Regions from separate parts of the Lysinibacillus sp. genome, predicted to be linked through region 3. Evidence: riboswitches for the same ligand, from Rfam matches in the RefSeq annotation. Region 3 holds a riboswitch; each other region holds the start of a gene.
The links. Region 3 has a riboswitch for thiamine pyrophosphate ahead of thiM (hydroxyethylthiazole kinase). Riboswitches for the same ligand answer to the same signal wherever they lie in the genome.
Positions count from the first base shown of each region.

Region 1: linked by a shared signal. The riboswitch ahead of thiT (energy-coupled thiamine transporter ThiT) and the one ahead of thiM (hydroxyethylthiazole kinase) in region 3 are both predicted to bind thiamine pyrophosphate.
Region 2: linked by a shared signal. The riboswitch ahead of RT445_RS09910 (ABC transporter substrate-binding protein) and the one ahead of thiM (hydroxyethylthiazole kinase) in region 3 are both predicted to bind thiamine pyrophosphate.

Region 1 covers NZ_DAMDAY010000014.1:14,475-21,905, forward strand. Annotated here, with positions in the region: gene RT445_RS05425 (exonuclease SbcCD subunit D) at 1-109, shown strand, start outside; gene RT445_RS05430 (SbcC/MukB-like Walker B domain-containing protein) at 106-3,186, shown strand; gene RT445_RS05435 (hypothetical protein) at 3,227-3,349, opposite strand; gene RT445_RS05440 (magnetosome magnetite crystal formation protein family) at 3,405-3,728, opposite strand; TPP riboswitch at 3,856-3,963, shown strand; gene thiT (energy-coupled thiamine transporter ThiT) at 4,083-4,643, shown strand; gene map (type I methionyl aminopeptidase) at 4,925-5,680, shown strand; gene RT445_RS05455 (hypothetical protein) at 5,709-6,422, opposite strand; gene RT445_RS05460 (polyphosphate kinase 2 family protein) at 6,623-7,426, shown strand.
Region 2 covers NZ_DAMDAY010000036.1:6,471-13,901, forward strand. Annotated here, with positions in the region: gene RT445_RS09880 (solute symporter family protein) at 1-1,528, shown strand, start outside; gene RT445_RS09885 (hypothetical protein) at 1,624-1,800, shown strand; gene RT445_RS09890 (TatD family hydrolase) at 1,848-2,597, opposite strand; gene RT445_RS09895 (ABC transporter ATP-binding protein) at 2,587-3,336, opposite strand; gene RT445_RS09900 (ABC transporter permease) at 3,311-4,084, opposite strand; gene RT445_RS09905 (thiamine-binding protein) at 4,084-4,374, opposite strand; gene RT445_RS09910 (ABC transporter substrate-binding protein) at 4,375-5,370, opposite strand; TPP riboswitch at 5,528-5,638, opposite strand; partial or broken gene RT445_RS09915 (DNA gyrase/topoisomerase IV subunit A) at 5,767-7,431, opposite strand, start outside.
Region 3 covers NZ_DAMDAY010000004.1:35,837-43,267, reverse strand. Annotated here, with positions in the region: partial or broken gene mbcS (acyl-CoA synthetase MbcS) at 1-1,363, opposite strand, end outside; TPP riboswitch at 1,554-1,652, shown strand; gene thiM (hydroxyethylthiazole kinase) at 1,734-2,501, shown strand; gene thiD (bifunctional hydroxymethylpyrimidine kinase/phosphomethylpyrimidine kinase) at 2,489-3,313, shown strand; gene thiE (thiamine phosphate synthase) at 3,303-3,944, shown strand; gene RT445_RS01905 (alpha/beta-type small acid-soluble spore protein) at 4,016-4,234, opposite strand; gene thiI (tRNA uracil 4-sulfurtransferase ThiI) at 4,380-5,591, opposite strand; gene RT445_RS01895 (cysteine desulfurase family protein) at 5,591-6,745, opposite strand; gene RT445_RS01890 (GNAT family N-acetyltransferase) at 6,852-7,313, opposite strand; gene ezrA (septation ring formation regulator EzrA) at 7,403-7,431, opposite strand, start outside.

The DNA.
Region 1 (7,431 bases), on a different contig from region 3:
TTCTTTCTTTACGAATATTATCGGTATCCAGCCAGATGAAGATACGGAACGCCTTTTTACCGAGATGTTACAGGAATTATTAGATGAGGAGCGAGAGACAGTAAAATGAAGCCATTAAAGTTAACGATTACTGCATTTGGTCCGTATAAAGATACTGAGGTGATTGATTTCCAAGAGCTTGGAGAACATCGTTTGTTTGCCATTTCCGGAAAAACAGGCGCTGGGAAAACAACCATTTTCGACGCTATTTGTTATGCGCTTTACGGATCAGGTAGTGGTGAGGATCGCCAGGATACGGCTTTACTGAGAAGCGGCTTTGCTCATGATGATGTCTATACAGCTGTAGAGCTCCTATTTGAAATGCATGGCAGAGTTTATCAAATAGTAAGACAGCCAGGTCATATTAAAGAAAAAAATAAAACGATCACAGGTAAGAAAATAGAATTAGCTGAAGTAAGAGAGGGAAAGCTCGATTATAGCATCGTAGAGAAACAACAAACGCTTGAAGTCGATAAAAAATTGCTGGAAATCATAGGCCTCACAAAAGATCAATTTAGCCAAATTGTAATGTTACCTCAAGGTGAATTTCGCAAGTTATTGACCTCTGACTCTACAAATAAGGAAGTTATTTTACGAAAAATCTTTAAAACAGATCGTTTTGGCGTCATGACAAAAAAACTGGATGCCAAACGGAAAGAGGCGGAGAAGGATTTTGAACGTGCCAAGCAATTAAAGGAACATCTATTAGGTCAAATTGTTGGTGCCTTACCGCAACGTTCATCCTCTTTATTCACCTTGATTGCTGACAATACGGAAAATTTACATCAACTGACACAGGCACTTGAAGAGGAGTTTAGCTACTATAAGAAATGTATAGAGGAAGAACAGCAGCAATATGATGAAGCTTATAGTCTTCATCAAAAGGAGCAGGAATATTATCGACTAGCAAAAACAATAAATGAGCAGTTCGAAGAGCAAGCTAGTCGGCAGCAGAGACTGCAACTATTGTTAAAAGAACAGGATAGATACCGAGCAAAGGAGCAGGAGATTGTTTTAGCAGAACAAGCGGAGCGACTTGTGCCACTTGAACAACAATGTATTGATTTACGTGCTGAACTGAACTTAAAAGAACAAACATTTCAACAGGCTCAATTTAAACTTCAACAAACAAAAGAGCAGCTACAACGGGCACAAGAAAAGTATCAGATTGAAGAGGCGAAAGAGCCTGAACGTCAACAGATGTTGCAGCAGGAATTGCAATTACAGACTTTATTGCCTAAATTTGAAGCCTATGAAAACAATGTGCAGCAGCTGCAAATAGCAGAACAATATGTCGAAACAGCAAAACAGGCAGTAGCTGATAATCTTATGTTATTGGAGAAAGAACAAGGGCAGTTACAGCAATTTTCTCAAACGATGGAACAATATGAAAAACAGGTTGAGCCATATGAAAGCTACTTAGAGCAGTTACCGAAACTTCGTGAGCAGGTAGCATTAATAAAACAAGTAGACAAATACAAAGGGGCTGTAGAGTTAGCTAAGCAGGACGTAGCCACTTCTGACATTCACTATCAGGAGAGTAAAAAGGCTCTACAATTATTAGAGCAGCGTTGGTTGACAAGTCAGGCTAGTATTCTGGCTGAACAGTTGAAGGACGGGGAACCTTGCCCTGTATGTGGCAGTTTGACACACCAGCAAACACATAATGAGCAACAGGAAATGATAGAGCTCTCTGAAGTCGAAGTGTTAAGGGCTAAGGCTTCTTTAGATGAGCGTAAGTACCTAGAAAAAGAAGCGCTCTTGTCATCTGCGCAACAGCTTTATCAAGAAACCTGTCAGCAACTAGAAGAGCAGCACATTACACAGCAAGACCATGCACAGCTCATCTCTACATTAAACAACATAGAGCAAGAGATTGCGACATTAAAAATTGTTCATCATCAATTAGCAGATATGCGATTAAAACTTAAGCAGCAACGTGAGAGAATAGAGCAGCTACGAACTAAACAGATGAACTTAGAGCAATATTTAGCTGAGCAGTTGAAAGAAATGACAAGACTGCAAGCAGTTCTTGAAGAACAGCTTAAACATATGCCAAACCATTTACCAACCTTGCAGCAATTACAGCAACAGCTTACAGATATCAGTAAACAAAAAATGGATTTGCAAAAAAGATGGCAAGAGAGTCAAGACGAATTGCATAGCGCGAAGGAAGCAACAAGTAATGCAAAATTGACGATGGAAATAGCCAAACAAACTTTTGAAGAATTACAACTCAAAATGAATGAAAAACGTCAGCAATTCTCAGCAAGCATGCAGGAGATAGGCTTTGACAGCTACGAGGAATATACAGCTGCCAAACGGAGTTTATTGCAAATAGAGACCCTTCGAAAAGCTTGTAGTGACTATGCTTTACAGGTACACACATTGCAAATCCAAATTACTGAAGGGGCTATGTATCTTCAAGGAAAAGAGCAACAAGATTTAGTGTCCATGGAAGCCAAAGTAGAACAACTTCGTATATCTTATGAGGAAGCATTTAAACGTTTACAACAGTTGAGAGGTTTTGCTCAAGCTTGCCAAGGTTTTATTGAAAGAGTAGAAGAAATAGCGAGGGAGCTTCATTTACTTGAGCAAGAAGCGGGAAGAGTAAAGGAGCTCTATGGATTATTAAACGGCCAAAATTCGAAAAAGCTATCTTTTGAGCGCTATATTCAAATTAATTACTTAGACCAAATTACTGAAGCTGCCAATATTCGCCTTTATCATTTATCAAATGGTCAATTTGAGCTCAGACGTTCAGATAGATTGGAAAAGCATGCGAAACAAAGCGGACTAGGTCTTGATGTCTACGATGCCTATACCGATCAACTACGAGATGTCAAAACATTATCGGGAGGCGAAAAATTTAATGCCTCATTAAGCCTTGCCTTAGGAATGGCAGATGTAATTCAAAGCTTCCAAGGTAATATTCATATTGAAACGATGTTTATTGATGAGGGCTTTGGTTCGCTTGATGAGGAATCATTAAATAAAGCAATCGATACATTAATTGATTTACAGGATTCTGGTCGCATGATTGGCGTAATCTCTCATGTGCCTGAATTAAAATCTGCAATGCCAGCGGTTTTACATGTAGAAAAGACATTAAATGGCCATAGTCAGACATACTTTGAAGTGAAATAAGTGAAAGGCGTATTTCCGAAATAGGGAATACGCCTTTGTTTTATTTTTTTCGAGAAGTGGCTGTAGGAGTTGTTCCTTTTTTTGCAGCCATTACTTTTTTGACGATAGGAATAACAATAGGTGCCAATTTTACAGCAGTTTTCACAACGTTTGATACTTTCATTAAAAAACAGCTCCTTTTACAATTATTACTACCTGTTTCGCTTAAAATTGAAACATTAACGTATTACTCGAACAGCCTGAATAATATTCCATATGACAATACCAAGTGAGACAATGGCATAAACGGCAAATGAAACTAACCAAACAACCATCACAGTATTATTACTTGACGTTGGATCTAATCTTAATGTAGAAAAAACAAAGACAATAAAAAATAGGATGCCAAAAACAAAAGGAATTAAATGAGAGACAAGTGCACGAATTGAATGTCTTTTTACATCACTATCTTTCGTTACAAAGTAAACAATTAATGGGACGATAAAAGGGGCGAAGAAAATACTAAGATAACTAAAGGCAGATAAAATTTTTTGGTTCTCCATAGTTGTACCTCCTTTTTTAATATTTACGCATGAAAAACGGCAAAGTTTCAAAAAAATAATGTATGGAAGAGGTTGTAATCATCCAATCCTTTGCGTACAATGGGATTGTTCAAATAAATTCAGATGTAACGACCACAAGGGGAGCTGATGATGTCAGCTGAGACTGGGCACGTAATGCCTTGACTCTTTGAACCTGTAAGTTAACACTTGCGTAGGGATGTGGATAGAAACCGACACTTGTACGATGTCAGGCTCTGTCCTGGCATCGTTTTTTCATTCTTTAGGAATAAAAAAGATGTCTGCATTTCTATTCCTGCTCTTGTATCCTACATCGGAACAAAGGAGAGAATATGTATGGACAAAAAAAGACTATTAATGCTTGTGGAGATTGCGATATTTGCAGCGATTGGCCTTGTGCTCGATCAAGTATCCTTTAAAGTATGGGCACAAGGTGGCTCTGTTAGTCTTGTCATGGTGCCTATTATGTTAATTGCATTTCGTTGGGGCTTAGTTGCTGGGCTAACAACGGGATTACTTGTGGGTGTTATGCAAACCATGTTTGGTGCTTATATTGTGCACTGGCTTCAAGGATTATTGGATTATGGTGTTGCCTTTACAGTTGTAGGATTAGCAGCTGTTGTACGTGGACCTGTGTTGGATGCTGCAAAAAATATGAACAAAACGAAAATGGCACTTTACATTATCATAGGTACTGTTTTTGCAGGCTTTTTACGATACACAGCACATACAATTGCTGGAGCTGTATTTTTTGCAGAGTATGCGGGTGATCAAAATGCATGGATCTATTCTATCATTTATAATGGTACATATATGTTGCCAGCAACCATTTTAACGGCAATTGTAGGGGTGCTTTTATTCACAGCCGCTCCACAATTAATGCAAAGAAAAGCATAATAAAAGTTTCCTCAAATGATTTATTGTAAAAGGGTATAAAAGCTTTTCGTTCTATACTACTTGATGATATTCGCTTTCGCACAGAATCATTAGCAAAATTATCAACTTTTTTCAACAACAAGCAAGTCCCTTCACTCATGTGAAGGGACTTTTGGTCATGAATAGCTCTTTTAGCACTTTGCATTGTAGGAAAGCATACAATATTTAAAGCGTTTATCGTTATACGCATAAAAAGTTATGTTATATTAAAGAATAGATATTAGATGAAAGGGACGTTATAAATGATTGTAAAAACGCAAGAAGAGATTGAAGCTTTTAAAAAAATTGGACGCATTTGTGCCGAAATTCGTGAAGCCATGAAAGCAGCAACAAAACCAGGTGTTACAACACTTGAGCTAGATGAAATTGCTGGCCGCATGTTTGCAGAGGCTGGTGCTATTTCTGGACCTAAGGGGGAATATGATTTCCCAGGATATACATGTATTAGTGTCAATGAAGAAGTGGCACATGGTATTCCAGGAAAACGTGTTATTCAAGAAGGGGATATTGTGAATATCGATGTTTCTGGGTCTTTAAATGGATACTTTGCAGATACTGGCATTTCATTTGTTGTTGGTGAGGGTTATGAGGACAAAGAAAAACTATGCCGAGTTGCTAAAAGTGCTTTTGATCGAGCAATGACAAAGGTTAAAGCTGGGTCTAAATTAAATCAAATAGGTAAAGCGGTTGAACGAGAGGCGAATGCTAATGGTTTAACTGTTATTATGAATTTAACAGGACATGGCTTAGGTCAATCTTTACATGATGAGCCTAATCATATTTTAAATTATTATGATGCGTGGGATTCTACGATTATGAAAGAAGGAATGGTGCTTGCTGTTGAGCCATTTATCTCAGCAAAAGCAGAGCATATTGTAGAAGCTGGTGATGGTTGGACATTTGTTACACCTGATAAATCGCTTGTAGCTCAAATTGAACATTCAGTTATTGTCACTAAAGATAAACCAATTATTTTAACTTCCTTAGATGAAGAATAGGATATAATTTAAAATCCTGCTAACCAATTTATTTTTGGTGGGCAGGATTTTTTTTAATAAATAAAATACCAACAAAGAGAACACCACATAAAAATAAGGCGGCAGTTGTTACAAGAAGCTCATCAAAACCATTATGTAAAGCGATTCCTAAATAAGCCCAAATAAAAACACTCGGATACATGGTATCAAAGTGATGAAAGCGGATATGTAGTGCAATAGCTCCACCAAGTGTCAGTAAAATTACTGCCCAAAGAGGAGTGCTAAGACCAAAGCCGTTCCAACCATAAGCCGTTAACGTAAAGCTACTATTCGTAATCAAGATAAATGTCATCCATGCAAAATAAATGGAGAAAGGAATACGACCTGACAACGCTTTGTCGTGAAGAGAGTACGTATTATACAACATAAATAAGTACAAGACCAAAAGCAAGGTGATGCCAAGAGAAACAATAAATAACTCATGATGCCATACATATATCGTTAAGGCTTGCAAAATATTTATGCAACTAAAGAGAGCAGACTGTTTCATAGATGTCTTTTTAATGTTCACCAATAACCAATAGCCAATTAATAAATAAATGACAATCCATATTGCATGACTAATATCAACTGGTGCAAATACTACAGAAAACCGATTAGAAATTTCTAGAGAAGATTGACCGTTTATTTTCATGAAAAAGGATAAAAAGGTTAGGATGAATGAGACAAGATAAGAGATTGTCATCAAGATAAACCGAGGCATGATTTCCTCTCCCTTCGTGTTTAGATTGTATAGGGAAAAGACAAATAAGTATAGTACTGTCACTTTTTTTATTATAACGGAAATTTCCAACAATGTATCGTGTTGTTTTGCTAATAATCACTACAATTTACCATCTCAATAGGCATCTATATTTTTCTTTAGTACAATGGGATTATCTACATAAAAGGAGTGAAGTTTCATTGGCACAAAATTTAAAAAATCTAGACTTATCGATTGAACTAGATAAAAAAATGTATAAAAAGAAATTAAAAGTACTCCAATATGAAATGTTAAATGCCCAACAGTTTTTATTAAAAAACAAAATTGGTTTAATTTTGGTATTTGAAGGAATGGATGCCGCTGGTAAAGGTGGCGCTATTAAACGACTAATTGAACGTGTCGATCCACGAGGTTATGTTGTACACCCTATTTCAGCTCCACAGCCTCATGAATTGCGCTATAACTATTTACAAAGATTCTGGAGAAAGTTACCGCAGCATGGGCAAATCGCTATTTTTGATCGTTCTTGGTATGGTCGTGTATTAGTAGAACGTATCGAAGGATTCGCATCGAAGGATGAATGGTCTCGTGCGTATGAAGAAATCAATAACTTCGAGAAAATTTTAACTGCAGGAGATTACATAATCATTAAATTTTGGCTTCATGTATCAGATGAAGAACAATTAAAACGCTTTAAAGAACGGGAACAAAACCCTTATAAGTCTTGGAAGCTAACAGACGAAGATTGGCGAAATCGTGAAAAAACACCACAGTATATTGAAGCGGCAAATGAAATGTTTGAAAAGACTGATAAAAAGGATGCTCCATGGATCTTAGTTGCTGGTGATGATAAAAAGCACGCCCGTGTACAGGTGCTGCAGGAAACCATTGCACATATTGAACGAGAGGCTCTAAAACGTGGTCTCCATTTAACAAATGTATTAGATAATGGCCAACTAGAGGATGCTGATTCGTCCAGTTTAGAAATTGGGGACGAGAAGTAAGAACC
Region 2 (7,431 bases), on a different contig from region 3:
ATTCTTCTTCGTAGCCATTGTTGGTTTAACTTTAGTTATTACATGGTGGGCTTCTAAACGTACATCTTCAGCAAGTGATTTCTACACTGCTGGTGGTGGCTTAACAGGCTGGCAAAATGGACTAGCTATCGCTGGTGACTATCTATCAGCAGCCTCTTTCCTAGGTATCGCTGGTGCAGTAGCATTATTTGGATTTGACGGATTCTTCTTCTCTATTGGTTATTTAGTAGCTTACTTAGTGGTGTTATACATCGTAGCTGAGCCATTACGTAACTTAGGGAAATTTACATTAGCTGACATGATTACAGCGCGGTTCAATAACGCAAAAGTACGTGGAACAGCTGCTTTAAGCACTATTACAATTGTTTTATTCTACATGATTGCACAACTAGTTGGTGCAGGAGCACTTATTCAATTACTTTTAGGAATCGACTATTGGATCGCCGTATTAATCGTTGGTTTCATGATGACAACTTACGTACTATTCGGTGGTATGACTGCAACATCTTGGGTACAAATCATTAAAGCTTGTCTTTTAATGTTAGGTACAGTAATTATCTCGTTCTTAGTATTAAAAGAGTTCGGCTTCAGTATATCTACAATGTTCAAAGAAATGACAACAGCTACTGATAGTGGTGCTGCTTATTTAAACCCAGGTCTAAAATATACGGATGGACTTGATACTATCTCAATGCTTATTGCGTTAGTATTAGGGACTGCGGGGCTACCACATATCTTAATGCGTTTCTTCACAGTAAAAGACGCACAAACAGCTCGTTCTTCGGTTATTTGGGCAACTTGGATTGTAGGTATCTTCTATGTTCTAACTATTTTCTTAGGTTTCGGTGCAGCAGCATTCGTTGGGAAAGAAGACATTATCGCGGCAAACGCAGCTGGTAACATGGCTGCCCCACTTCTTGCAGAAGCACTTGGTGGCGACATTCTATTCTCATTTGTTTGTGCGGTAGCATTCGCAACAATTCTTGCAGTAGTAGCAGGTCTTGTACTGTCAGGTGCATCTGCCCTATCACATGATATTTATGGACAAATTATTAAAAAGGGTAAAATTACAGAAAAAGAGCAAGTTCTTGCAGCTCGTATTGGTTCGATTACAATTGCTGTTATTTCTATCCTATTAGCGCTTGGTGCACAAACATTAAACGTTGCATTCTTAGTATCTCTAGCATTCTGTATTGCAGGATCTGCTAACCTTCCAGTTATCATTTACACAATTTATTGGAAACGCTTTAATACAGCTGGTGCTGTAACAGCGATGTTAACAGGTTTAATTTCAGCATTAGTATTAGTAGCTATTTCACCAAACGTGTGGAATCCAGTTGAAGGTAAGGCCATTTTCGTTGGTGAACCATTAATCATGTTAACGAATCCTGCTTTAATTTCTGTACCACTTGGTTTCCTTGGTGGCTTTATTGGCACATTACTATCTAAAGAAAGTGATGAGTCGAAATATCGTGAAGTAGACGTGAAAGCTAACACAGGTATTTCTGTACAGGACGTATCTCACTAATACCATGAGAACCTCGTAAGTATCTTGCTTACGAGGTTTTACTTTTTCTCCCCTATTCGCTACTATAATGTTAGAAAGGATTGGAGGGTAAATGTATGTCACAATCTAAAGCTAAAAAGCAACGAATGCATGTTAAACGGACAGTAGGCAAGGATGTTGAAAAAAATCGACAATCGATCTCCTTTAGTACACATGAACGTGTAACAAAAACAAAGAATGAAAAATTAGAGCATGATTACTCAAAACATAAAAAGCAGTATAAGGACGACTAATTCGTACCCTATACTGCTTTTTTCTTAACTTTAATGCAGAAGAACTATTAAAGCTGATAGAAGTTCTTAGTATTTTCACTAATGATTTTAGCCGCTTCCTGTGTTGACAGCCCCTTAATATGCGCGATCACCTCAATCGTCGAATGCATCATCCACGGAGATGTTCGCTTATTCGTAAATGGACCTTCAAACGGCCAAGGACCGTCTGTTTCGACCATCATGAGTTCAATAGGGTACGTTTCAATCAACTGTTGAATTTCTTTTTCATACAAACAATCAGGGGTGATGGAAATAAAATAACCATGCTGAATCATGCGTTTCACTACAGTTTCATCCCCTTTAAACCAATGAAAATGAGCTTGATGAAACTGATGCTTTTCAAGCAAATCACATACGATGGCAGCGTCCTCATAGACAGCATGTAAGATAATCGGCTTGTTAAGTTCCTTTGCCAAAACAATAAAACGCTCTAATAGCACCACGTAAGGACGGTCATCAATAGCATGTTCTTGCCTTAAATAATAAGGAAGGCCAACCTCTCCAACAGCGACCATTTCATCTGCATGACAACGAATCCAATCAAATAGTGCATCCTCTTCACATTGACTTGGTAAAGACTGTTCAGGATGAAAGCCAAAAGCTACCTTAACTTGAGGATAGCTGTTTGATAAATGCAATGTCCTTTGGCATGATGTCAAATGCATGCTAACCGCAATGACAAAATCGGCATCTTCTAGCAAAGTTGGAATCTCCTCATCTTTATACTGATCTAAATGAATATGAGCATCAATCAGCATGCATATCACCCTTTTCTTCTTGTAAATACATAAATAATTGTTGCTTTAAGGCTGTAAATGCAGCAGAATGACGAATTTCCTCTCGGCGAGGTCTAGCAAACGGTACGATCATTTCCTTTTTAACCGTTGCAGGCCTTTTCGTTAAGACTAATATTCGATCTGCCAAAAAGAGAGCCTCTTCTATACTATGCGTAACAAATAGAATAGATTTCCGGTACTCTTCCCAGATAGATAAAAGCCATGCCTGCATTTCCAATCTCGTAAATTCGTCTAGCGCCGAAAAGGGTTCATCTAAGCATAAAATGGGCTTATCACTAACTAAGGCACGTATGAAGGAGACTCGCTGTTGCATGCCGCCTGACAGTTCATTTGGATAGGCATCGATAAAGGACCCAAGACCAACCTTTTCTAGCCATTCCTTGGCACGTTCGACGTTTGGTTTACGCTGTAATTCCTCCACGATGGTAACGTTCTCTAAGATGGTACGCCAAGGCAATAGACAAGGCTGCTGGGGCATATAGCCAATCGTCCCTCTCTTTTGCTGTAAATCCTCTCCATTTAATAAAATGGCCCCATGATCGATTGAAGAGACACCACCTATTAATTGAAACAACGTACTTTTACCACTTCCTGAAGGACCCACAATAGCTACAAACTCGCCATCCTTAACCTCAAAGGACAGATCTTCAAGGACTTGCAGGGCATCAAAGGATTTACTGATGTTTTGAATGCTGAGCATGGTTGCCTCTCCCCTTCACCATGATTTTTTCTATAAATCGTATACTGCTAAACAACAGTAAGCTTAACAAAACAATGGCAAAAATCGCGACAAATACACGATCCGTGCGAAAGGAGGATTGAGCTAAGGTCATATATACGCCAATACCCTTTTTCGCACCAAGCCACTCTGCAATGACAGCACCCATGACACTGTATGTAGCAGCGATTTTAACGCCTGAAAATATAGCAGGATATGCATGCGGCCATTCCAATTTCCAAAAAGTTTGCGAAGTTGTCGCACCAATCATCGCAAAATAGTGCTTTAATTCAGGTGAAGTTTGACGAAATCCGTCCATGGCCGCAATGACTATCGGGAAAAAGCACACAAGGCAAATAATAATGAGCTTTGGTAATAAGCCAAAGCCAAACCATATTATGAGCAGCGGTGCTAAGACAAGTATTGGGATATTTTGCGACATGATCAAAATCGGATAAAACAACTCCCGAATAAACAAAAATCGATGCAACACAATAGCTACCGTTAATCCACAACCAATACCAATAGCAAGACCTAATATGGCCAATTGCACCGTAGCCAAAGCATGTGGTAAAAAGGTTGGATACGATTGAAAGCCTTCCATCAGAATACGACTTGGTGCAGGTAGAAGCCAATGGGGAACTTCAGCCACATGCACGACTAGTTCCCAGATGAATAAGAGGAAGGCGATAAAGATGATCGTCCTTCCCTTTTGAAACGCTTGTTTCATTACTGATATTTCTCCGTTAATGTATCCATGGTAATACCAGTTGGCTGATAGAGTATTTTCACTTGTGTAATCACATTAATAGCACCAAGCTCTATCATCTTGTCATTCATTTTCTCAATAAGTTGAAGCAATGTTGACAGCTCACCTTCCATCGTCGTTTCTAGCGGATGTACTTCATATTTCACACCAGATGCATCAATCACAGCAATGGCTGCATCCACATAAGGAATGACATCCTCATATTTCTCTGTTTTCGGGATAATTTGGACACTGATTAATGAATTTGCCATTTATTTGGCCTCCTTTTTAGGTAAGAAATCATTCGTAAAGGCTTGCTTTGCATCAAACTCGCCCTCTAATACCTTGTTGCTAGACATCCAATTAGCATAGTTTTCCCATACAGAAAGCTTTTGCTCTCCCCATTGCTTCGCATCGTCCTGATATTTATCAGCTAACCATTCTTGACTTTTATGCACTAATTCTTTATCTAAGTCAGGTGCCGCTTCTAGTAAAATATCTGCAGCCTCACTCGGATGCTCGATTGCGTATTCATAACCTTTAGAAGCAGCTGCAACAAAGGCTTTTACAACATCAGGATTGTCCTTTATCATTTTTTCATTAGTAGCCAAAACAGGCGTATAATAATCCAACTGATCACTATAATCCGTTAAATACAACATATTAATCTTTTCCCCACGAAGCTCTGCCTCAATACCTGTCCATGCATAATAAATCCACGCAAAATCAATATCTTTTTCCATCATCGTGAAGAAATCTAAATCACCTGCATTGACAATATCTAATTGATTAATATCGGCATTTTCTGTTTGCATTAACGATTGGAGTACCGCTTGCTCTAGTGGGGCTCCCCAACCGCCATAAGTTTTACCTTCGAAATCCTTTGGTGAGGTAATCCCTTTAGAAGCAATCGAAGCAAAGCCCGATGTATTATGCTGAATGATGGCGGCAATCGAAACAAGTGGTACATCCTGGACACGTGCCTGTGTGATGCCTTCCTGATAGCTTACCCCAAATTCTGCCTTACCAGAAGCTACAAGCTGATCTGCTCCCGCTTCCCCTGGCATCATAATATCAACATCTAAGCCTTGTTCCTCAAAATAACCAAGCTTTTTCGCGACATACAGCCCTGTATGATTTGTATTCGGAGTCCAATCCAGTACTACTGACACCTTTTTTAGCTTATCAGTTGCCTGCTTGTCCTCCTTGTCACTACAGCCCACTAATGTTACAAGTGCAGCCAATAGAATAAATAACCATTTTTTCATGCTAGGTCCTCCCAGTTTGTAATATGAAAGTGTTCATAAAGGAATGCGTGTCACCAGAAAGAAAGCGTAAATACGATGGGCAAGAGGTGTTTGAAAATATAAAAAAACGCCTAGGATTCCTCCCAGACGTAAATTGCAATCAATCTTCAAAACTTTGCTTTTTTGAATAGATGTTCCCTACGCTGGTACGAGCCAAATCAGGTTCAAAGGGTCAGCGTCTATCGGACACAATCTCAGCTAGCAACTACTAGCCCCCCTACATTCTTTCGCTATGAACTTTTCGTTGATTATTATACCCATAGTTACTCTTAAAAGACAAGGTACTAATTTGGTTTAACCGTTTTACACCAAAAAAAGCCCAGCTCACAAAAGAGACTGGGCGTTAAAAAAGCTTGGTTATTGTTCCTTTTGGGTCGTTAGAACATGGGAAATAGCCCCATCTGTTGCGATATCCACTTTAAACGATCCATTGGAATGGCGATCAGCACGAGTCAATGCTTGGACATCTAACACCTCTTGCACACCTTTTTCTGTTTCAATAACAATTTGCTCCTCATCTGTTGCTTGAATAACGGCCACAATGCGGTGCGGATTTGCTTTTAATTCTGTTAATACTTTTAGACCACGTTTTGCACGACTGGCTACTTCAACCTCTGCGACATTCATTTTCTTAACAGCCCCACGCTGTGTCACAATGACAACATATTGCGTTTGATCAGGTTGTAGCACATTCACACCGACTAAGGCTTCCCCATCTTTTAGCGTAATGCCCTTTACTCCGCCTGTTTTTACACCTGTTACTGGTAATTCCTCCATTGGGAAACGAATTGAATAAGCCGTATCTGTTGTTAACATCAATTCCACGTCATCCGTCACAAACGCTGCATAGATCATGGCATCGCCAGCCTTCACATTCATCGTTTTAATTGGTTTTGAATAACGTGTCACCGCGTAATCGGCAAGTGGAGAGCGTTTAATTTGACCATCCTTTGTCGCAGTGAAGATGTACGTATTTGGTTGATCAAATGTTTCAAAGCCATATACAGCGATAATTGACTCATCTTCACCCGTTGGCACGATACTTGAAATATGCTGACCAAGATCCTTCCAGCGAATATCTGGCAGCTCATGAACAGGCTGATAAATATAATTGCCTCGATTTGTAAATAGGAGTAAATGGTGCTGTGTATTTAAGGTTGCTTCATACAATAAGTAATCCGAATCCTTCATCGCAAAATCCTGACCATTTGAGGCGGCATGTGAACGTGTCGAAGTACGTTTAATATAGCCATCCTTCGTTACGGTTACGACAACCTCTTCACTTGGTACAAGAACATCTAAGGTAATTTTAATCTCTTCAATTTCTTGCTCAATTCTTGAGCGACGAGGCTCTGTAAAGCGTTTCTTAATATCAAGCAATTCTTGTTTAATGACACGTACAAGCTTTGCCTCACTTTGTAAAATCCCCTCTAGCTTAGCAATCAACCTATTTAGCTCGTCCTGTTCTTGTCGAAGCTCTGTAATGTCTGTATTGGTTAAACGGTATAATTGCAAGCTGACAATCGCCTCTGCCTGTACCTCTGTAAAATCAAACTTCGCCTGTAAATTAAGCTTGGCATCCTTTTTATCATTAGAAGAACGGATTGTTGCAATCACTTCATCTAAAATGGAAAGGGCTTTAATTAACCCATCCACGATATGGGAACGATCCTTCGCCTTTTGTAAATCGTAAATGGAACGGTTCGTGACTACTTCTTTTTGATGGGCAATATAGGCATCCAATAATAATGGTAAGGTCATCATTGTTGGACGACGATTATGAATGGCAATCATATTAAAATTATATGCTACCTGTAAATCCGTTGTTTTAAATAGGTATTGAAGAATTCCTTGTCCTGGTACATCCTTTTTCAGTTCAATGACAACACGTAAGCCAGTTCTATCAGATTCATCACGAATTTCCGCAATCCCCTCAAGACGTTTATCTACGCGTTGCTCATCAATTTTTTTCACAAGATTCGCCTTATTGACATCGTATGGTAATTCTGTGATAACAATTTG
Region 3 (7,431 bases):
TATCTGGGCTCGCAATAACAGCCGCTTCTTTTACAGCTGGGTGCTTCATCAAAGCATCTTCTACCTCAAATGGCCCAATTGTGTAGCCAGAGGATATAATGACATCATCTCCACGACCCTCAAACCAAAAGTAACCATCTTGATCTTTATAAGCACGATCACCTGTAATATACCACTCTCCACGGAATTGTAAATTTGTTCGTTCCGGGTCATTTAAATATTTTTTAAACAGTGCGGGAGTGGTGCGATGAACAGCAATATCGCCAACTTCTCCAACAGTAACAGGGTTACCGAAATCGTCTATAATTTCAACCTTATTGCCAGGAGTTGGTTTTCCCATAGAACCAATTCTAGCTTCCATTCCAACCATTGTGCCAACAAGTAATGTGTTTTCCGTCTGACCGTAGCCATCTCGGACTTGCAAATCGAAAGTCTTCGAAAATACGTTAATGACCTCGCTATTCAAAGGCTCTCCTGCTGATACAGCTTGACGAAGTGCCGTTAAATCGAATTCATGTAAATGTTCTAGTGCTGCCATAAAACGATATTCTGTAGGTGTGCAACATAAAACATTTATTTTAAATTTTTCGAGTAACCTTAGATAGGTAGATGCATCAAATTTCCCCTTATATACAAATGCAGTAGCACCACTCCCTAATGTTGCTAGAAACGGACTCCAAATCCATTTTTGCCAACCTGGTGCTGCTGTCGCCCAAACAATATCATCTTCTTGCACACCTAACCAGTGTGGTGCTGTTGTTCGTAAATGTGCATAGCCCCAGCTATGAGTATGTACAGCTGCTTTTGGGTTTCCTGTTGTACCACTTGTATAAGCTAAGAATGCAGTATCTGTACTTTTTGTTGGAGAAGAACTTATGTAAGTTGTAGGTTGAATGCGCATTTTTTCTAAAAGTGGTTGCCAAGGTTCATGGGCCTTCCCTATAACAAATTGTTGCATTCCTTGTAAATTGTTCACCTGATCAAATTGATCAATATAAGGCTCGTAAGCAACAATTCCTTTAGCATTCGCATGCTTGATGCGATATTCAATGTCTTTAGTTCTTAGCATTTCTGAGCTCGGAATAATGGTTAATCCAGCTTTCAATGCTGCAATATATACAATATATGCTTCCACTGAACGAGGTACCATCACTAAAATCACATCACCTTTTGATAAACCTTGCATCGTGAATACGTGTGCAGCTTGATTTGCCCTTTCAAGTAAATATGCATATGTAATAAATTGTACATCCTTATTTTCCTCGTAAATAATTAATGCATTTTTTGTTGTATCTTGAGCATATTTTTCAATTTCATCTGTTATGTTATACCATTCTGGTGCAACTAAATCTTGTCTCTTCATGGCAAATGCCCCCTTTTGCTATGACACATTATAAAACTCTTTTTTCAGCATTTTCAATGGTTTGCGCTTAATTTTGGAAAAGTCATGACAACTATCATACTCTGCTATATGGCATCGGTCACATTTTGTCGATAGGTAAACTTGCTATTGAATACAATTGAAAAGTATGGTACATTTTGGTCAACTAAAAGCAAGATTGCAGGGGGACTCGTCAAGAGTTGAGAAGGTAAAACCTGACCCTTTGAACCTGTTAGTTAATACTGACGTAGGGAGCAATAAACATCTATTGATGAAAGGCTCTTTTTCGTGCATTTTTACACAAAAAGAGCCTTTTTTGCATGCTTACGTCCATCCATAAAGGAGGACTACGATGATATTTCAAACAATCCGTCAACAGCAACCACTGATTCATTGTATTACAAATTATGTGGTAGCAAATTTCCAAGCAAATGGTTTATTAGCAATAGGCGCTTCCCCGGTTATGGCCGATGATAGCCGTGAGGTAGAGGAAATGGTAGCACTCGCTCAAGCCTTGTTAATTAACATCGGTACACTCAATGATCGAACTAAAGAATCAATGTTGTTAGCAGGCAAAATGGCCAATAAACTTGGAATTCCAGTCATTTTAGATCCTGTCGGTGCTGGTGCCACTACTTATCGAAAAGAAACGGTACGATACTTGCTTGAGGAAGTACATTTTTCGGTCATTCGTTGTAATGTTGGGGAACTAGCAGCAATAGCCAATGTTGACTGGCAACAAAAAGGTGTCGATAGTGGGAATGGCTCCATTGCTTTAGAAGAAGAGGCGATTTTATTAGCCCAACATTATCAATGCATTGTTATCATAACAGGAGAACGAGATTTTATAACAGATGGTGTGGATAGCCAATGGATAAATGGCGGGAATATGCAAATGACCGAGGTAACAGGGACAGGCTGTTTACTTAGTGCTATTTGCGGTGCCGCCTATATTGCAGGCCATAATCCATACAGACAATTAGCGGACACATTAACTTACTATAAAAAAGCTGCGGTACTGGCGTCAGCGTTTACATCAGATATTGGTGATTTCCAAATAGCTTTACTAAATGCTCTTTATCGCCTATCGAAGGATGGTGAAGCTTCATGCATATTGTAACGACGATTGCAGGCTCAGATAGTGGTGGCGGTGCAGGCATACAGGCTGATTTAAAAACATTTCAGGAATTAGGGGTGTTTGGTACTTCAGTAATTACAGCTTTGACAGCACAAAATACAATGGGTGTGTCAGGAGTTTTCCCTATTGATCACTCCTTTGTTGAAAAACAATTTCAAGCTTTAATCGAAGATTTTTCAATTGCTGTAATTAAAACAGGGATGCTTTATTCCTCTGATATTATTAAAGCTATCGCACATATGATTCATAATCAAAACATCCCACTAATTGTTGATCCAGTAATGATTGCAAAGGGTGGAGAAAGCTTATTACTGCAAGAAGCTATTGAAGCAATGCGCTCTTCTCTACTACCACTTGCTACGATCGTTACCCCCAATATCCCTGAAGCAGAGGCTCTGACAGGGAGAAAAATACATGATGTTTCAGATATACGTGAAGTAGCTCAAGTTTTTTTTCAATTAGGTGTACATTGCGTCATTCTTAAAGGTGGCCATTTAGCAGATCCAAATTTTGCTATTGATTATGTATTTTTTCAAAACGGTAAATCTTTTTCTATGCAAACTCCACGTATCCAAACGTCCAATACCCATGGCACAGGTTGCACATTTTCAGCAGCAATCACTGCTTTTCTTGGTCAAGGTTTTGCGATGGATAAGGCAATTATCGAAGCTAAAAAATTTATTCAATTAGCAATTTTACATGATTTATCTATTGGTCATGGTTATGGACCAACAAATCATTTTGCTTATCAACTGCATAAGGATTCCTGTGAGGTGTTGATTTATGAAACGTGAGGATTTACAACTTTATTTTATTATGGGCACAAGCAATGTTAGTCATCAGAATCCCCTTCATGTACTAGAGAGAGCGTTGCAAGCTGGAATTACCATGTTTCAATTTCGAGAAAAAGGTTCCCATGCATTAACTGGATTTGCCTATGAACAATTTGCACGTCAATGTCAAAAACTATGTCAACAATATAACGTTCCTTTTATTGTCAATGATGATGTCGAACTTGCATTACGACTTGGTGCGGACGGTGTTCATATCGGACAAGATGATTTACATGTTAGCATAGCACGTAAAAAAATTGGTAATATGATTCTTGGTGTTTCTGTGCATTCCCAGGACGAACTAGAAACAGCCATTATCCATCAAGCAGATTATGTAGGTATTGGTCCGATTTTTGCAACAACTTCAAAACGGGATGCACAATCACCATGTGGTACAAATTTTTTGCAGCAAGCTCACAATTTCTATCCTGAATTACCAATTGTAGCGATTGGTGGAATTAACCCTACCAATGCATACGCCGTATTTCAAGCTGGGGCAGATGGTATTGCTGTTATTTCAGCTATCTGTGAAAGTATAGATATTAAGCATACAGTAAATACGTTAAGGTCTGTGACACGCATAAATGGTTGATTTTTAAACAAACTAAAACCAGTGCCTTTTTACGGTCACTGGTTTTAAGTTTATAAATGCTTAGTCAGCATTTATTGGTTGTTGTTTGGCATACCTTTTAATTGAGATTCTGCCATTTGTACAAGACGTTTAGTGATTTCACCACCAACGGAACCGTTGGCACGAGCTGAAGCTTCAGCTCCTAATTGAACACCAAATTCTTGTGCAATTTCGTATTTCATTTGATCAAGTGCTTGTTGTGCACCAGGCACTGCAAGCTGGTTTGAACTGCGGTTGTTGTTTGAAGCCATGTCTCTCACCTCCTTGTGAATATAGAATGTGCGATATTAGATTTTTAATACAAAAATTTTAGAGGTAAATTGTACCTCTAATGGCATAGATAAAATAACATAAAAAAGCCGTCTCAAAATTGACTTTGAAACGGCTGTAGATACCTTATAATAGATCTGCAAACTTATCTTGTTGCTGTTCTTCTTTTTTAGGGAAAATGTAGACCTCTCGATTTTTTACTGCTCGCTCGATGAGTTCATCAAAATCAGAGAAGCTTTCATAATGCTCTACCTTTTCAAGCTTTGGCTTTGTTTTTGGGCTGGCAGGTGTAAATATTGTACAGCAGTCTTCAAATGGCTGAATAGATGTTTCATATGTGCCAATTTTTTCTGCAATATCGATAATTTCTAATTTATCTGTTGAAATCAATGGTCGTAAAATAGGCGTATTCGTTACAGCATTGATAGCCGTCAAGCTTTCTAGCGTTTGACTTGCTACTTGTCCCAGACTTTCCCCTGTCACAATTGCAAGAGCTCCTATCTCTTCACGTACTTGATCAGCCACCTTTAACATCATACGACGTGTTGTTGTCATCGAAACATTAGAAGGTACTTTTTCTTTAATAAGTACTTGAATTTCAGTAAAAGGAATGACATGTAATCGAATACTAGCACCAAATTTCGTTAGTTCGTTTGCAAGTACCTTTACTTTCTCTAATGAGTTTTGACTTGTATATGGTGGACTAAAGAAGTGAATAGCTTCTAAACGTACGCCACGCTTCATCATTAAATAACCTGCGACAGGACTATCAATTCCACCAGATAGCATTAATAACGATTTTCCATTCGATCCTACAGGCATCCCACCCGCACCTTGAATGACCTGCGCCATCATATACGTTGCATCATGACGTACTTCTACGCGCAGCTCAATATCAGGCTGCTTTACTTTGACAGATAAATTTTGAAATTGTGGTAAAACATAGCCACCAATTTCACGTTGGATAGCATGCGATTCTAAAGGAAATGATTTATCAGTTCGTTTCACTTCTACCTTAAAAGTATGTTGCTCATCTTTAAATGTCTCCATTATTGTAATAGCAAGCTGCTTCATACTTTCCATATCTTTTTCACATGCAGCAACAGGGCTGAATGATTGAATACCAAAAATTTTAGGTAATCCAGTAATTAGCGTCTGCATTTGTTCTTCACTTTCAATAGCAATAAACATACGGTCACGTTCTGTACGAATATGAAGGTGTCCTAAATCCGCGAAAGCATGACGAATGTTCTCACGCAATCTACGGATAAAATCCATTTTATTACGACCTTTTGTTGAAAGCTCGCCATATCTAATTAGTATTTCTTTCCAAATCATTACATTATTTCTCCTTTAAGTTCCATTATTACTTCTGCTAATACTTGTTTCAATTGTTCTATATCTTCAACTGTGTTATGTGCTCCAAAACTAATACGAATGACACCCTTTTTATAATGCTCATCCAGGTGTAGAGCTTCTACCACATGACTTGTTTTCGTTTGCTTAGATGAACAAGCACTTGAGGTTGACACAATGATGCCACGTTTTTGCATGGCATTAATAATGACTTCCCCTTTTAAATCACGAACACTAAAAGATAAAATATGTGCAGCTCCCTGTGGAGTCGATAAAATATGCACCGCTTCGCCGTATCCTTCTAGCTGAGCACGAATTTCATTCTGCCATTGTCGGTATTTAGTAGCTCGATCTTTCATCGTCTCAACAGCTAATCGAGCCGCTTTTGCTAAAGCGACTGCTTGCGGAACAGCTACAGTTCCACTACGCAATCCAAATTCCTGACCTCCGCCAAGGGCATATGGCTGCCATTTTAATTTTTTACGGAACGCTAATACACCTGAGCCTTTAAAGCCGTGAATTTTATGTCCAGAGATGGAAATACAGTCTGGTCCTTCTTCTCCTTTGAAGGAAACCGCTAATTTTCCAAAGCTTTGAACTGCATCCACATGAAGGAATGCCCGACTCATTTCATGAATTATTTTAGCTGCTTCATAAATAGGTTGGACAGCACCCATTTCATTATTTACATGCATGATGCTAACTAGTATAGTATCTTTGCGAATTTTAGTACGTAGATCATCTAATGAAATGACACCATCTTGATTAACGTGAAGGTATTCAACATCATAACCCTCTTTTTCGAGTTGTTTAACTGTTTCCAAGACAGATGGATGTTCGATTTCAGTCGTTAAAATATGCTTTCCTATATGCGTATTACTATGTGCTATTCCAAAAATAGCTGCATTATTTGACTCTGTACCACCTGAAGTAAATAGCACATTTTTTGCCTCTGTTTGCAAAATATCTGCTACTTGCTCCCGCGCACGCATTAATAAATCATTTGATTCAACTCCCATGGCATGGATAGATGCTGGGTTGGCATAATACTGCTCATTCACAGTCATAAATGCCTGCATAACCTCTTTTAAAGGTTTTGTTGTAGCACTATTATCTAAATAAATTGTATTAACCATAATTTTTCACACACTTTCAAAACGTTGATTTAACGGTATTTATCATAACGCAATCTTTGGCGATTGACTACTAACTTTAACGATTCTTCCATTTTTAATTGGTACTTCACTCTTTTTTCAACATCGTGACAAAAGCTATGGGTGTGCAAAATTCCATATCTTTGACAAAACCGAATTTTTCATAAAGATGGATTGCTCGCTTATTAAATTCGGCAACAGTTAAACGAAGTGGGTGATGATGTTCTTGTTGGATGGTACTTAAAATAAACGCAAAAAATGCTGTACCATATCCTTGACCGGTTAGATTAGGATTCAAACCGATCCCTATATCTATACAATCTTCTATATATGCTTTAAACTCATGTCCTTTTGGAACTTGTGCCGCGGTACCAATACAATAGAAACCGATTATCTCCTCTAGCTCATTCACAATAGCATAGTACGGATTTTCAAGCATTTCTTGTAAGGATTCCTCAGTTAAGTCATTATTATAAAAATTGTATGGGGATTCATAATGCCAGTTTAAAATTTCAATTGCATACTTTTCATTCATTTCTTGTATTAACATTTTCAACCGTACCACACCTTTTCTCTATACTAAAAAGAAAGCTGTCTAAAAAGTAATCGCTATACTTTTTAGACAGCTCAAATGTTGAATTATTTTGACATAGTCTCTTCTGCTACCA